One region of the Savagea faecisuis genome, then DNA from elsewhere that is predicted to be linked to it. Evidence: riboswitches for the same ligand, from Rfam matches in the RefSeq annotation. Region 1 holds a riboswitch; the other holds the start of a gene.

Region 1 (8,191 bases):
AACAATGGATTCAAACATTTCAACAATTTTCAGCTACTCCGTCTGAAGGTGTGACTCGTCTCACATATTCAAACGAACATGTGCAAGCACGTAACAAAATAATACAAATTATGAAAGAGGCTCATTTAGACATAGAAGAAGATGGCTTCGGAAATATTTACGGAAAGTTAGTCGGGACAGACTCATCTCTCCCTTCTATATTAGTAGGCTCTCATTTTGATTCTGTTCCGAATGGAGGAGCTTTTGATGGCACTGCGGGAGTCATCGCTGCTTTAGAAGTGGCAACTCTCTTTGCCGAACACGACTTCCAACCGAAACAGACGATTGAATTTGTAGCACTCGTTGAAGAAGAAGGTGCTCGTTTTCCTGGAGGTCTAATCGGCTCTCGTAGCATATTAGGTGAATTACCTGTAGAACAATTCGAACAACTCGTCGGATTCGATGGCTTGACGACAGTTGAAGCGATTGAGCAAAGCGGACTAACTCTCCCTCAAAGAAAAGCACGACCTATCGATACCATCGCTCGATATATTGAACTTCATATTGAACAAGGACCTCTTTTAGAAAATAGTGAAGTCGATATCGGCATCGTCGAAAGTATCGTCGGATTAAGGCAACTCGCTATCACAGTAATAGGTGAAGCAGGACATGCCGGTACGACTCCGATGGATTTACGAGCAGATGCACTTGTCGCCGCAAGTAAAATTATCGCAAACTTACCGACACTCATTCACGACCAAACAGAAGCAGGAACGGTCATTACAGTTGGCCATTTAGAAGTGTATCCGAACGGTGCGAATGTCATTCCACATACAGTCGAATTTATGATTGATTTGCGTTCAAGCACAAATGAATCGCTGCATATTGCGACAGAGCGACTGTACGATTATTTAAAACTTCATGAAACGGAAGAAATCCAAGTAAAATTAATGGATAAATTGCAAGTCGAACCGATAAAAATGGATAAAATTATGAATGATTATTTAAAACAAAGTTGTAAAGAAAGAAAATATACATTTATGGACATGCATAGTGGAGCTGGACATGATGCGATGATCTTCGCTAAACATGTCCCTTCGACAATCCTTTTCGTTCCAAGTCATAAAGGGATTAGCCACTCTCCAAAAGAATGGACGGAGATTGAAGATTTATGTAAAGGAATCGATATTTTATTCGACCTTGTCATTCAAGAAAGTAAGTGTCAAACAAAATAATAAAAAAAGAGTCGAACGGAATTCCGTTCGACTCTTTTTATTATGCGCGGAGACTCGCTGTCGCTTTTGCTACTTCTGTCGTACGACGCGCTTGTGCTTTCACTGCTTCTTCTACTTGCTCTACAATTTCACCTTCTTGTGATACTGTCGCGCTCGTACCGTATGGGTTTCCACCTGCTGCGTATGCAGATTGATCTACAAAACCTGGTGCTGTTACGATTGCACCCCAATGGTACATCGTCGTATAGATCGAGTGAACCGTCACTTCTTGACCACCGTTTGCGTTTCCAGCGCTCGCCATCGCACTGACTACTTTATTCGCTAATTTCCCTTGGAACCATAAGCCGCCTGTCGTATCGATAAAGTTTTGGAATTGGCTCGGTACGTTACCGAAACGTGTCGGTACGCTCCAAATAATCGCATCTGCCCACTCTAAATCTTCCAATGTAACTGTCGGAATTTCTTTCGTCGCATCTACGTGAGCGCGCCATGCTGGATTTGAATCAATTGCGCCTTCTGGTGCTGTTTCTCGTAATTTTAATACACGAACATCCGATGCTCCTGCTTCTTTTGCACCTTCTGCTGCCCATTGTGCCATTTTATAGTTTGTACCTGTTGAACTGTAATAAATAATTGCTACGTTTGTCATGTTTATAATCTCCTTTTAAATAAGTTCTATTGTGTATTCAAAATAATAAAGAGTGTTACGATTTAATGAGAAGAGCGTTTTCCACTCGGACGTTGAAATGGAACGATATGAGACTCGATTACAGCACGATTTTGTTCATACTGTGTCGGCAATTGTAAAGTTGATCCTAAAGCTTCATCCGTTTCGTCGATGAAAAATCCAGGTTCATCTGTCGCAATTTCACAAACGATTCCTCCACCCTCTCGGAAGTATATCGACTCGAAATAGTCACGATCTTGAACAGGTGTTACATTGTAATGCGCTTGTAATTGCTGTTGCCACTTGAGCTGTTCTTTGGCATCTTTCGTACGCCATGCGATGTGATGTACCGTACCAATTCCAAAACTTCCACGTTCTCCATCTAAAGAATAGAGGTCGATCGTTTCTTCCGAGTTCTCCTCCAAAATGAATCGTTCCTTTTCTCCAAATGTTCCACGTGAAACATAACCGAATTGTTGTTCAAGTAATCGTTTCGTCGCTTCAATATTCCCTGTATATAAAAGAGCACCGCCGAACTTTTGAATAGCATATTCGGACGGTATTTCTGCCGTTTCCCAATCGTTCGTCACCGCGATATGTCGTTCGATTAAAGCGAGTTGTAATCCATGTTCATCTTCAAAATGAAGTTGCCTTTCATCGAAGCTTTCAACGACTTTCGTTTGAATTTGTTTTGACTGTAATCGCTCTTGCCAAAATGCGAAGCTCCCTTGCGGTATTAAAAAGTATGTAATGCCTACTTGTCCGTTGCCGCGCTTTCCTCGATAATCATTCATCCAATTAAAGAACGTCATAATCGAGCCTGGACTACCTTCACTATCGCCGAAGTACAAATGATACGTCGTCGGATCATCAAAGTTCACTGTCGTTTTCACGAGTCGCAACCCTAATACATCCCCATAAAAACGAGCCGTTTGTTCTGGATGACCGACAATCGCTGTAATGTGGTGAATCCCTTCCATTTTCATATTCTTCTCTCCTCTCTTTCATTATCTTGAATTCAAGATATATCATAACAAGGATTTTTCGTTCTGTCAAAAACTTTGTTTCTTCTTTTCACTGTATGGTATAGTAAATGTACAAACGCATACGAGTTTACCACTAGGGGCGCCCGCGGGCTGAGACGTACTCTTTGAACCTGATATGGTTGATACCATCGGAGGAAAGTGGGTATTTTTCACATGGTGTTAAATCCTTCTCCTTCTTCTACTTAGAATGAGAAGGATTTTTTTATGAAAGGGAGATTGCTTATGACAGCACTACAACACATACGAAAAAACAAACCAGTCATCCACTGTATTACGAATTATGTAACGGCAAACTTTCAAGCGAACGCTCTACTCGCATTAGGAGCTTCGCCGATCATGGCGGATTTAGCTGACGAAGTGACTGAAGTGACGAGCTTTGCAGATGCGCTCGTATTAAATTTTGGGACGCTCCAACAACACTCGGAACTCGCGATGACGCGTGCAGGACAAAAGGCGAACGAACGAGGGATTCCCGTCGTCATCGATCCTGTTGGTGTCGGTGCAATCCGTTCTCGCTTAGCGATGTGTCAACGTTTATTGCAAGTCGTTAATCCGACAGCTTTTCGCCTCAATGCAGGTGAGCTCGCTGCGATCGCCGGCGAGCAATGGGAAGCACGAGGAGTAGATGCAGGAAGTGGCGAAGCGAATGTACAAGAAATGGCACGATTTGTTGCCGAAAAATATGATGCAATCGTCGTCGTCACTGGAGCGACAGACCTCGTCGTTAGCGCACGACAGATGTTTGAAATAACAGGTGGCGACCCGTGGATGAAGCAAGTGACTGGAGCAGGATGCGTGCTCACAACGATCGTGGCAGCTTTCGCAACAGTGAATACAGACGCAGAAACGATTCAACAAGGCGTGCGTTTTTATAAAAAAGTAGCAGAACACGCACGACAAGCTGCTACTGGAATCGGTCAATTCCAAGTGGAATGCTTAAATTACTTACAAATGGAGGAATTATAAATGGTGAAAATCGCAATGACAATCGCAGGTTCAGATAGTGGCGGAGGTGCAGGGATTCAAGCGGACTTAAAAACATTCCAAGAGCTCGGAACGTTCGGTACATCTGCCATTACAGCGATCACAGCTCAAAATACGTTAGGGGTGCACGGGGTTCAACCGATCGATATCGATATGATCGAAAGCCAAATCGATGCGGTCATGACAGACTTACGCCCAGACGCGGTGAAAACTGGAATGCTATTTTCTGCTGAAATTATTCAAATCGTCGCTGAGAAGTTCAAACAATACAATGTTCAAAATATCGTCATCGACCCGGTAATGATTGCGAAAGGTGGCGCATCATTGCTTCAACAAGAAGCAGTCGATGCTTTAAAAAAGGAACTCGTACCACTCGCTACAATTATTACGCCAAACATTCCTGAAGCGGAAGTGCTCGCAAATATGGAAATTGTAACGGAAGACGATATTGCAGCGGCGGCGGAGCGCATTCTAGCTTTAGGGGCAAAAGGTGTATGGATGAAAGGCGGACATAGTAAAGACCCTGAGTTCGCGAAAGATTTCGTATTTTTACAAGATGGTACGTCATTCTCCATGACATCAAAACGTATCGATACCGATAATACGCACGGAACAGGATGTACATCTTCTGCGGCAGTTACCGCTTCTTTAGCGAAAGGAATGTCACTGAAAGATGCATTAATCGTCGGAAAATCATTCATTCAAGCAGCGATTGAAGAAGACTTACAATTAGGCAGCGGTCACGGTCCGACTAACCATGGCGCATACCGCTACGTACAAGACCGCATGGAAAAGGAGATTCATGTCGAATGAATATAAAAGAAGCGCTTCGTATCTACTTCATTATGGGAAGTAACAATTGTGGCTCTCATGAACCGCTCGACGTCTTACAGCAAGCGATCGATGGTGGTATTACGATGTTTCAATTCCGCGAAAAAGGAGATGACGCATTAACAGGCGAAGCAAAAAAACAATTTGCGCGTGACTGCTTCCGTCTATGCAAGCAAGCGAACGTTCCGTTTATCGTCAATGACGATGTCGATTTAGCGATTGAAATTGGAGCGGACGGTGTGCACGTCGGACAAGACGACCTCGATGCAGGAGTCGTGCGTCAAAAGCTTGGCTCAGACAAAATAATCGGTGTTTCGAGTCACACTTTACAAGAGTCGAAAGCAGCGATTGAAGCGGGAGCCGACTATATCGGAATGGGACCTATATACGCGACAACGACAAAATTAGATACGAATCCTGTTGCGGGTACTAAAGCAATTCAAGAAACGAGACAACATTTCGCACAATTCCCTATCGTCGCAATCGGTGGATTACAAGCAGACAATTTCGCACCAGCAATCGAAGCTGGAGCGGATGGAATTTCAATTATTTCTGCGATCGCTAGCGCACCTAATCCAAAAGAGGCGACAGAAAAACTCGCCTCTACTATGAAAGAAGTGATTAACGATGCAAAATGATAAAATTCGAAAAATGATTTTAATTTCTTTATTTGCGGCAATTGCTGTCGTCGGGTCAACGTTCGTTTCATTCCCACTCGGACCAGCGCGCGCTTTCCCTGTCCAACATGCGATTAACGTGATTGCTGCGATGATGCTCGGCACTGGACCAGGCGTATTAATCGCGTTTCTTGCAGCGCTCATCCGTGTCATTATCGGCACTGGCTCGTTACTTGCATTTCCAGGCGGTATGATCGGCGCATTTTTAGCAGGCGTTCTTTATAAAAAATTCAAAAAAAGCTGGGCTGCTGTAACGGGTGAAATAATCGGAACAGGACTCATCGCTTCTTTATTTGCCGTACCGTATGCGAAATTGTTAATGGGCACAGAGTTCGGGGCATTCTTCTTCGTCCCAGGATTTTTCTTCTCTAGTTTAAGTGGAGCGATACTCGGTTTACTTCTCGTAAAACAACTTCAAAAAACGAGAGCGGGACACGACTTACAATTAATGTTCGCCAAAAAATCAACAAATTAATTAGACGTAAAAAGCAGTCAGGCACGCAAATGCCCGACTGCTTTTATTTATTTTCTACTAAAGTGAGATGGCGAACTTGTTTGACGCTATTTGCCCCCGCTAGCGCAATGGATGCCGTCATTTCTTCTAATAAATGTTCAACCCATGTTGTGACGCCACGTTCTCCATCAATCCCTAATGCATAAATATATGGTCGACCGACACAGACAGCATCTGCTCCTAGTGCTAACGCTTTGACAACGTCGACACCACTACGAATCCCGCTATCGAACAAAACAGGTATACGTCCGTCCACCGCCTCTACAACAGCAGGCAATGCATCTAAACTCGCGATAACACCGTCTAATTGACGTCCACCATGATTGGAGACGACGATACCGTCGATACCGCGTGCGACTGCTTCTTTCGCATCTTCTGGATGCAAAATCCCTTTTAAAACAATCGGTAACTTCGTCCAACTTTGAAGCTTTTCAATCTGCTCCCAACCGAGTGTCGGGTGATGAACATGTTGAACGAGCGCATCGATTAACGCTTCTTCTGAGTCATCGCGTAAACTGCGTTGGAATACAGGATCTTCCACGTAATTCGCTTTACCGAGACCGCCTTTTAATGGTGAGAACTGATTGCGTAAATCCGTTTCACGCCAACCGATGCGCACCGTATCAATCGTTAAAACGATCGCTTCATAGCCAGCTCGTTCAGCACGTTGCACCATACTTTTCGGTAAATCTTCGTCCACTGTCGACCAATACAATTGGAACCACTTCGGACTATCGTTTGTCGCTTCTTGTATAGACTCAATCGAATAGCTCGATACCGTACTTTGAATAAACGGAATTCCAAATTTCGCTGCTGCGCGACTCGATGCTAGTTCCGCCTCTTCATGCGCCAGCTTTTGCATACCGACAGGCGCAAATAAAATAGGTGTGTCATATGTTTTACCGAACAACGTAACCGATGTATCCACTTCAGACACGTCGGTTAAAAAACGAGGAACGATTGCCCAACGCTCAAAAGCACGACGGTTGTTACGCAACGTCTCTTCTCCACTCGCTCCAGAATAAATGTAGCCGAATGGATTTTTTTCGAATTTCTTTTGCGCAGCTTCATAAAGAGCTTCCACCCCTACCGGAAAATCTGTTTTTGCTGCCGTCACCTTTTTAAAAAATGCGTCTTCTACTCGTTTACTCATCGTTCCTCACCTTTCCTTAATCTCGTTTTAATTTTGATGCAAAATAGTTTCCGAGCGACTGAATTCCTTGAACGAGAATGATTAAAATGAATACTGTCGCATACATAACTTCAACTTCGTATTGAATGTGACCGTAACGGTATGCCAAGTCTCCAAGTCCTCCCGCTCCGACTAAACCAGCCATCGCAGTAGCTCCGATTAAGCTAACTGTCGCGATCGTTAGTCCTAAAATAATTGCAGGACGTGCTTCACGAATTAAAACATTCCATACGATTTTACGACGTTTTACACCCATCGCTGTATAAGCTTCGATTACTCCTGGGTCGACTTCAAGAAGTGCTGACTCCATCAAGCGTGCGATGTACGGTGATGTATAAACGACGAGTGGTACGATTACCCCTTTTACACCGATGATCGTACCGACGATTGCTTTCGTAAATGGAATGATGAAGAAAAGCAAAATGATAAACGGTACAGAACGCACGATATTTACTAAAATATTTAAGACGTTGTAAACAAATTTATTCGCAAATAACGCATTCGGTCTCGTTAAGACGAGCAATACGCCTAAAGTCATCCCAATGATGACAGAAAATACGAGTGAAATTAATGTCATTTGGAAAGTTTCGATGAGGGCTTGCCACATGAGCGGGCCCCATTTCGCTGTAAATTCTCCCATCTTACAAGACCTCCTCTACGTATACGCCGTTCGCTGTTAAATATTGGACAATCGTTTCATCACGTTGTCCTTCTAAATGAATGACTAAGTTGCCGACTATGCCATTTTTCAGTTCAATAATGTTTGCTGATAAAATATTCGGTTTCACATGAAACTTCTCTGTTAATGACGCGATTAACGGATCTCCTGTCGCATCACCGACGAACGTTAAGCGCAAAATATAACCGTCTAACGTTAACTGTTCGATTAAAGCTGGCGCAAGCTGACGTTGAGAAACCGCATTTAAAAACTTTTGCGTCGTCGGATTTTTCGGTTTCGTAAATAACTCAATCGTCGTGCCTTCTTCAATCACTTGTCCTTGCTCCATCACGTACACATGATCACAAATCTTTTGAATGACGTTCATTTCATGTGTAATGAGCAAAA
Region 2 (8,191 bases), on a different contig from region 1:
TTCACGTTTCGTATAATAGCCTTCTTCATATTGCTTGCTCGTCATGAGGACACCAATCGTTCCATCGCCGACCCAAGAAGCGAGTGCGTCGATAGAGGAGCGTCCTGGCAGCTTAAATAAAGGGCGCATCACTTTCGTCATTAACGTACCGAAAAACTCTAAAAGTCCGAAGTTTAAAAGTAATGGCAATAAAAATCCTGCGAATAAAAATACTGTAAATAAGAAGGTAATTAAACCGTCTGTGCTCAATAATAAGCTCCCAGTATTTTCACTCCAAACTGCTTCAGGTCCTATTTTAAATACAGTCGCGATAGCGAAGATCGCTGCTAAAATTCGTGTGACGAGCCAAAACGGTGTCACTTTAAACAATTTAGCCCAAAATGTTTCACGTGTTGGCTTTACAAAGGCAAAGACGAGAGAACCAATGGCTGCGATGATCATCGTAATGAGTCCGATGATAGACATATATTCAGCAATTTGATTATTTAATAAGTCAGCGAGAATCGCAATCGGTACTTTCACATCTTCTCCGTACGGAATCGGAATCATAAAGAGGAAAATCCCGAGTGCGGAAGGGAGAAGGAAAAGTAACCAGTTTTTTAATGGATAAGAATTCAAAAGAAACACTCCCTTATTCGTTTTAATATTGTATAATAATACAATATATATGAATAAATAAAGATAAGCTACTATTTTGTTAATGTTTGAATTGTAAGAATTTTTGAAAGTGGAAAAGGGGTAGAACAGATGGGGGAATACAGTGAAATTAAATGTAAAAGCATGTGCACAACAACTACAATCGCAGCTCGTGGAATGGCGACGTCATTTTCATCAACATCCAGAATTATCGTTTGAAGAATGGGAAACATCCAAGTACATTCAAACTATTTTAAAGCAGTACGATGTGGAAGTTATTCCAAATATCGCAAAGACAGGATTGAAAGTGATTAAACGTGGAAAGCGTCCAGGTCCGACATTAGCGATTCGCGCCGATATGGACGCTTTACCGATCATGGATGAAAAAGATGCTCCGTATAAGTCGAAGGTTCCAGGGGTCGCACATTTATGTGGTCACGATGCACATATGACGATTTTATTAGGCGCGATTGCTGTACTCGATCAATATGAATTAGAAGAAGGAAATATCGTCTATATTTTTCAGCCGGCAGAAGAAGGATACGCAGGTGCGAAACATATGGTAGAAGAAGGGGTATTGAAAAATCCAGATGTCGATACGATTATTGGGTTGCATGTCCATCCGACCGCCCCTGTAGGAAAGACGACGGTGACGCTTGAATTTGCGACGGCGTGTACAGATGCATTTGACCTTGAAATTAGCGGCCGTGGTGGACATGCGGCGCACCCTCATCAAGCGGTCGATTCCATTACGATTACAGGAGAAATCATCACGTCCTTACAACAAGTTGTCAGTCGCGTCGTCGATCCGTTAGAATTACGATTGGAAAGATTGAGGGAGGCTACACGCGCAACGTCATTGCACCGTCCGTCAAATTAGAAGGGACGGTTCGATTGTTAAATCCAAATTTGCGCCCTATCGTGAAAGAGACGATTGAGCGTTACGTAAATGGAATTACGAGCGGTATGGGGGCGACGTATACTTTTGATTATGAGGAAGGTTATCCTTCTGTATACAATGAACCTTCTTTAATTGAACCCCTTCAAAAAGCGACAGATGCGATATTAGGAGAAGATTCACTTGCGATCGTTAAGCCGAGTATGGGGGGGGAAGACTTCTCCTATTTCGCCGAGCAAGTACTGGGAATCTTTTTCCGACTCGGCATTCAAAATGAAGAAAAAGGAATTAAATATCCGAACCATCATCCTAAATTCGATATCGATGAAGCAGCTCTACATTTAGGAGTCGCAATTTTTGCGCAGTACGCGATTCAATATTTTGAAGGAGAGTAAGTGGAGATCATCTCTCTCTCTAACATTCGTTATAATGAGGAGTAATGAGGAGTAATGTGTGTATTTTTAGAGGAGTGTCCGTAGTGGAACATACAGTTTTACGTATTTTAGCGATTTATGAGTCGAGTATTCAAAATGAATCGATGCTTGAGGAAGAAGTGATACGCATTGCAAAACATATAGCGAAGCAATGGGCGATTCATGAAGAGTTTGATTTAGAAACGAATGACAACTTTGACCGTTTCGTGTTGGCGCATTTACGAGCACGAATCGAGCATAAACCGGGTTTGTTACTGTTTGAAAACCGAGTGATTCAAAGGCATGAAGAATGGTTATTATCCATTAAAATGACGATTCCAAGTGAAGAAAATTACTTTCACCAAGGTTATTTTGCACTCGATGACATTATTCGAAGAAATGTTGTCATTCAACAATTTCCTGAGTTACAAGCGAACTTGTTCGAATGCAGTCGCTTTTATGAAAAATATGAGCAAATTTATTCGAGAGAGCGAATTGATGAAGTGCAAATCGAGTTTATTTTACCGCGTTTAACATTGTGAGAGGAGTTTAAAGGTCATGTGGAAACGATTTTTTACGATTAGTATAGCGACATTGATCACGTCTTTTTTATTGACGAAAGGCGTCCAAACACTTCCTTTGGAGCTGGAATACCCAGAATTTTTTAATATGAATTCAACGTGGCGTGTGTTTCTCGTAACACTCATTATCATTTTGCTGATTTACTTATTGCTCGTCATGCCATTTAATATACTCATTACGAAATTTGCGAGTACATTGTCGCAAGAGTGGTTATTATACAACTTAATCGCTTTTGCATATACGTTAATATTAGTGCTCATCGTCTATGTAAATATGCAATATTTACCACATATTTTTGCAATCGTCATTTGGCATATTTTAATTTTTAGCGTCATAGCAGTGTATGCTCTTGCGAGTCGAGTAGTAGGAGGTATTCACAAATGGACGACATCATTCGGTTAACGAAAGACGGAAAACAGCAACTGGAAGAACAACTTTCAAAATTAGAAAATGATATATTGCAAAAATCACAAGAAAAAGTAAAAGCAGCGCGAGGATTTTGTGATTTCTCGGAAGATCCGGTGTACGCACAATACTTAGAAGAATCATTTGAAGTGCGAGAAAAAATAGAACAGTTGAAAGCATTGCTTTTGAAGGTGGAAGTTATTGAACCAGAAGACAACGGAGTCGTACAGCTTGGAACGTATGTCGATATTTTAGAAAGTGGCGAATCCGAAGTGGAAACGTATCAAATCGTTCATTCGTTAGAAGCGGATATTGAACGAGATAAAATTTCTGTCGATAGTCCGCTCGGAAAACATTTATTAGGAAAAGAAATCGGCGAGAAATTCATATTTTACGATAATGAATTCAAAGTAAAAAACGTTCACATAAAAAGTAATCCTTGACAAATAAAAGAAGAGCGTTCATGGTGAACGTGTACGAACAATTCAATAAAAAACTAGGGGTGTCCGAAAGTGGCGGACTGAGAGGGAGAACTAATTTTCCTAACTCTTTGGACCTGATCTGGCTCATACCAGCGTGGGGAAGTACTTATTAATGACACAATACATACGAGACGTATGTTTATTTACGTGCCAGGTCTAACTATCATTAGACCTGGCTTTTTTGTATGGATTGTCCCGAATGGTGCGAGTTATGCGGTCTACCTCAAAATGAAGAAGGAGACTGAAAAACATGACAGCAAAACAAAAAGGAATTCAAATTCACGATTGTTTTCCAGCGAGCACGAAAGTGTATGTAGAGGGGAGCCGTCCGGATATTCGCGTGCCGATGCGTGAAATCGCTTTATCGCCGACAATCACAGAGCAAGGCGAAATACCGAACGAACCAATTCGTGTTTATGATACGAGCGGTGTGTACACGGACCCAACACATGAAATCGATATTGAAAAAGGATTGCCACGCATTCGCGAACAGTGGATTTTAGAGCGCGGCGACGTCGAGGAATATGAAGGGCGCGAAGTGAAGCCTGAGGATAACGTATACCGTCCAGGGAAAGAAAAAGAAGATGACTTATTCCCATTGCGTAAACGAAAACCACTCCGCGCAAAGCGAGGGAAAAATGTGACGCAAATGCATTATGCGAAACGAGGAATTGTGACACCTGAAATGGAGTTCGTCGCGATTCGTGAAGGATTAGAACCTGAAATGGAGTTCGTCGCGATTCGTGAAGGATTAGAACCTGAAATTGTGCGAGAAGAAATCGCGCGAGGCCGTGCGGTATTACCGTCGAATATTAACCATCCAGAAGCGGAACCGATGATTATCGGACGCAATTTCCACGTGAAAATTAATGCGAATATTGGAAATTCAGCAGTCACTTCTTCCATCGCTGAAGAAGTGGAAAAGATGACGTGGGCGACTCGTTGGGGGAGCGGACACGATTATGGATTTGTCGACAGGTAAGAACATCCATACGACACGCGAGTGGATCATTCGTAATTCACCTGTTCCTATCGGGACGGTGCCGATTTACCAAGCGCTCGAAAAAGTGAACGGCTTAGTGGAAAACTTAACGTGGGAAGTGTTTCGAGATACGTTGATTGAACAGGCTGAGCAAGGAGTCAGTTACTTTACGATTCATGCGGGTGTGTTATTGCGCTACATTCCGATGACAGTAAATCGCGTAACGGGCATCGTATCACGCGGTGGATCCATTATGGCTCAGTGGTGCTTACTTCACCATAAAGAGAGTTTTTATATACGCACTTTGAAGAGATTTGTGAAATTATGAAACAATACGATATCGCCTTTTCATTAGGGGATGGTTTACGTCCAGGTTCGATTGCCGATGCGAACGATGAAGCACAGTTTGCCGAGTTAGAAACATTAGGCGAACTGACGAAAATTGCATGGGAACATGACGTGCAAGTAATGGTGGAAGGACCAGGCCATGTACCGATGCATAAAATTAAAGAAAATATGGACAAACAACTTGAAATTTGTGACCAAGCGCCGTTTTACACATTAGGTCCTTTAACGACAGACATCGCACCGGGCTATGACCATATTACGTCCGCGATCGGTGCTGCGATGATCGGGTGGATGGGAACGGCAATGCTTTGTTATGTGACGCCGAAAGAACATTTAGGCTTACCGAATAAAGACGACGTGCGAGAAGGAGTCATTACGTATAAGCTTGCGGCGCATGCGGCGGACCTTGCGAAAGGGCATCCGACAGCGCAAAAACGCGATGACGCGCTATCTAAAGCACGATTCGAATTCCGTTGGCGCGACCAATTTAATTTAAGTTTGGACCAGGAGCGCGCGCTCGAATACCATGATGAAACGTTGCCAGCAGAAGGTGCAAAAGTGGCGCATTTCTGTTCGATGTGCGGACCGAAGTTTTGCAGTATGCGCATCTCGCATGACATTAGAAAATATTCAGATGATGATTCATTAGAAGAGCGTTTACGCGTTAAAGAAGGATTGGAACAAAAAGCAGAACAGTTCCGAGAGCTCGGTGGAAAAATTTACAATTGAGGTGAGGAAATGAATGAAGAAATAACAGCGCAACATTTGCTTGTGCAAATTCATGAAAAACGTCAAACCCTTCGCCAATTGGAAGAGCAACTTCAAACGATTCAAGCGAACTGTGAGCACGAATACGAAGAAAAAAGAACGCATCGTATTTGTAAAAATTGCGGATCGGTTAAAAATTTTCATTATTAATAAGCGATGAAGCCTAGTTTTGCGAAAACTAGGCTTCATTTTCTTTCGCGCTTTAGTAGAAAGGGGTATAATAGAACAAATACATTGTACAGAAGAAGGGGTTTATTCGTATGAAGACGAATTATAAGGACGACAGTTTAGCCGTACATACAGACTTGTACCAAATTAATATGGTTGAGTCGTATTGGGCGGATGGGATGCATGAACGAAAGTCTATTTTCGAAGTGTACTTTCGCAGTATGCCATTTGGAAATGGTTATGCTGTATTTGCAGGATTAGAGCGCGTATTAGATTATTTAAAAGAGTTCCGTTTTACAGATAGTGATTTACGTTATTTAAAAGAACAAGTCGGTTATGAAGAAGATTTTTTAAATTATTTAAAGACAATTCGTTTTACGGGAGATGTGTATTCAGTTGTTGAAGGAGAGCTCGTCTTTGCGAATGAACCGTTAATGCGAATTGAAGCACCACTCGCGGAAGCTCAATTAATCGAAACAGCAATTTTAAACATCGTCAACTTCCAAACATTAATTGCGACGAAAGCGAGTCGCATAAAACAAGTTGTAAAAGATGAAGTCGTCATGGAGTTCGGGACTCGCCGTGCACAAGAGATGGATGCTGCTATTTGGGGAGCTCGCGCTTCGATTGTAGGTGGTTTAGAGGCGACGAGTAATGTTCGAGCAGGAAAGCTCTTCGGAATCCCGGTTGCTGGAACACACGCTCACTCGATGGTACAAGCGTATAAAAGTGAATATGAAGCGTTTCATTCTTACGCTCGACGCCATAAAGATTGCGTCTTTTTAGTCGACACGTACAACACGTTAAAAATCGGTGTGCCGACAGCGATTCGTGTAGCGAAAGAGCTCGGAGATAAAATTAACTTCCAAGGGATTCGTTTAGACAGTGGTGACATCGCTTTCTTATCAAAAGAAGCGCGCCGCATGTTAGATGAAGCAGGATTTCACGATGCTAAAATTGTCGTTTCGAATGATTTAGATGAATATACGATTTTGAACTTAAAAGCACAAGGGGCTTGTGTCGACACATGGGGAATCGGTACGAAACTGATTACTGCCTACGACCAGCCAGCACTAGGAGCGGTGTACAAAATCGTATCGATTGAAAATAGTGAAGGAATAATGGAAGATACGATCAAGATTTCATCCACATCGGAAAAAGTGACAACACCTGGAGAGAAAAATGTATATCGAATCATCAATCGTAAAACCGGAAAAGCAGAAGGGGATTATATTACGATGAAGGAAGAAGACCCTCAAGCGGAAAAAACGCTGAAAATGTTCCATCCAGTGCACACGTATCTTTCAAAGTATGTGACAGATTTCGATGCAGTTAACTTACACGAGCATGTCGTTAAAAAAGGCGAAGTCATTTATGAAAATCCGACATTGGAAGAGATGCGTGCCTACGGAAAAGAAAATTTAAAACTGCTGTGGGATGAGTATAAACGTTCATTAAATCCAGAAGAATACCCAGTCGATTTAAGTCAGAAATGTTGGGATAACAAAATGAGAAATATCGAAGAAGTGAATCAATTAGTCCATTCATATAAGGAGGAATAATCGTGCAAAAAGAAATCATTGAACAATATCATGTCAGTCCGAGTATCGATCCAGCTGAAGAAGTGCGCCACATTATTGATTTTTTGAAAAGCTATACAAAGCGCTATCCATTCGTGACAGGGTTCGTTCTTGGAGTATCAGGTGGACAGGATTCTACTTTAGCAGGGAAGCTTGCGCAAATGGCGGTCGATGAGTTGAATGAAGAAGGAGAAAAACAATATGCTTTTATCGCATTGCGTCTTCCGTATGGAAAGCAATTTGATGAAGAAGATTGTCAATTAGCACTTGAATATATCCAGCCGACCGAAACGATTACAATCGATGTGAAGCCAGCAGTGGACGCAAGTGTCAAAACGTTAAAAGAAGCAGGAATTGAAGTGTCTGACTTCGTAAAAGGAAATGAAAAGGCACGTGAACGTATGAAAGCACAATATTCGATTGCGGCGATGCGCGGCGCAGTCGTTCTCGGTAGCGATCACGCAGCAGAAGGGATTACAGGGTTCTTTACGAAGTACGGAGACGGTGGTGCAGACTTAATGCCACTCTTTAACTTAAATAAACGTCAAGGTGCTCAAATTTTGAAACATTTAGAGTGCCCACCCGTCCTATATCATAAGATTCCGACCGCAGACTTAGAAGAGGATCGACCAGCGCAGCCAGACGAAGAAGCGCTCGGTGTAACATATGCGGAAATTGACGATTATTTAGAAGGTAAAGAAGTTTCAACAAAAGCGCGTCAACGCATCGAACAGTTATATGAACAGTCGATGCATAAGCGTCATTTACCAATCACTCGTTTCGATACATTTTGGAAATAATATAGTATAGGAGTTTTCTGTCACGGTGGCAGAAAACTCTTTTTTTGAAAGGAGCAAGAGATGAATGATTATTGAACAGATGGAAAAAGTGATCACGAATATAGAACGGCATATTGTCGGGAAGCGTGA

What was found. Region 1 has a riboswitch for thiamine pyrophosphate ahead of thiM (hydroxyethylthiazole kinase). Riboswitches for the same ligand answer to the same signal wherever they lie in the genome.
Region 2: another riboswitch for thiamine pyrophosphate. It lies ahead of ACFQ0V_RS02805 (phosphomethylpyrimidine synthase ThiC); the one in region 1 lies ahead of thiM (hydroxyethylthiazole kinase).

The regions. Positions count from the first base shown of each region.
Region 1 is NZ_JBHTJF010000034.1:222,281-230,471, forward strand. Features, by position in the region: gene ACFQ0V_RS10590 (M20 family metallo-hydrolase) at 1-1,214, shown strand, start outside; gene wrbA (NAD(P)H:quinone oxidoreductase) at 1,255-1,863, opposite strand; gene ACFQ0V_RS10600 (VOC family protein) at 1,926-2,867, opposite strand; TPP riboswitch at 2,993-3,081, shown strand; gene thiM (hydroxyethylthiazole kinase) at 3,150-3,893, shown strand; gene thiD (bifunctional hydroxymethylpyrimidine kinase/phosphomethylpyrimidine kinase) at 3,894-4,724, shown strand; gene thiE (thiamine phosphate synthase) at 4,721-5,380, shown strand; gene thiW (energy coupling factor transporter S component ThiW) at 5,370-5,894, shown strand; gene ACFQ0V_RS10625 (alpha-hydroxy-acid oxidizing protein) at 5,938-7,086, opposite strand; gene ACFQ0V_RS10630 (methionine ABC transporter permease) at 7,103-7,765, opposite strand; gene ACFQ0V_RS10635 (methionine ABC transporter ATP-binding protein) at 7,767-8,191, opposite strand, start outside.
Region 2 is NZ_JBHTJF010000012.1:9,135-17,325, reverse strand. Features, by position in the region: gene ACFQ0V_RS02835 (YjiH family protein) at 1-618, opposite strand, end outside; gene ACFQ0V_RS02830 (M20 metallopeptidase family protein) at 761-1,516, shown strand; gene ACFQ0V_RS02825 (M20/M25/M40 family metallo-hydrolase) at 1,453-1,929, shown strand; gene ACFQ0V_RS02820 (hypothetical protein) at 2,013-2,489, shown strand; gene ACFQ0V_RS02815 (hypothetical protein) at 2,506-2,931, shown strand; gene ACFQ0V_RS02810 (GreA/GreB family elongation factor) at 2,910-3,377, shown strand; TPP riboswitch at 3,423-3,534, shown strand; gene ACFQ0V_RS02805 (phosphomethylpyrimidine synthase ThiC) at 3,667-4,398, shown strand; partial or broken gene thiC (phosphomethylpyrimidine synthase ThiC) at 4,379-5,475, shown strand; gene ACFQ0V_RS02795 (hypothetical protein) at 5,485-5,664, shown strand; gene ACFQ0V_RS02790 (nicotinate phosphoribosyltransferase) at 5,775-7,244, shown strand; gene nadE (ammonia-dependent NAD(+) synthetase) at 7,241-8,062, shown strand; gene ACFQ0V_RS02780 (AAA family ATPase) at 8,127-8,191, shown strand, end outside.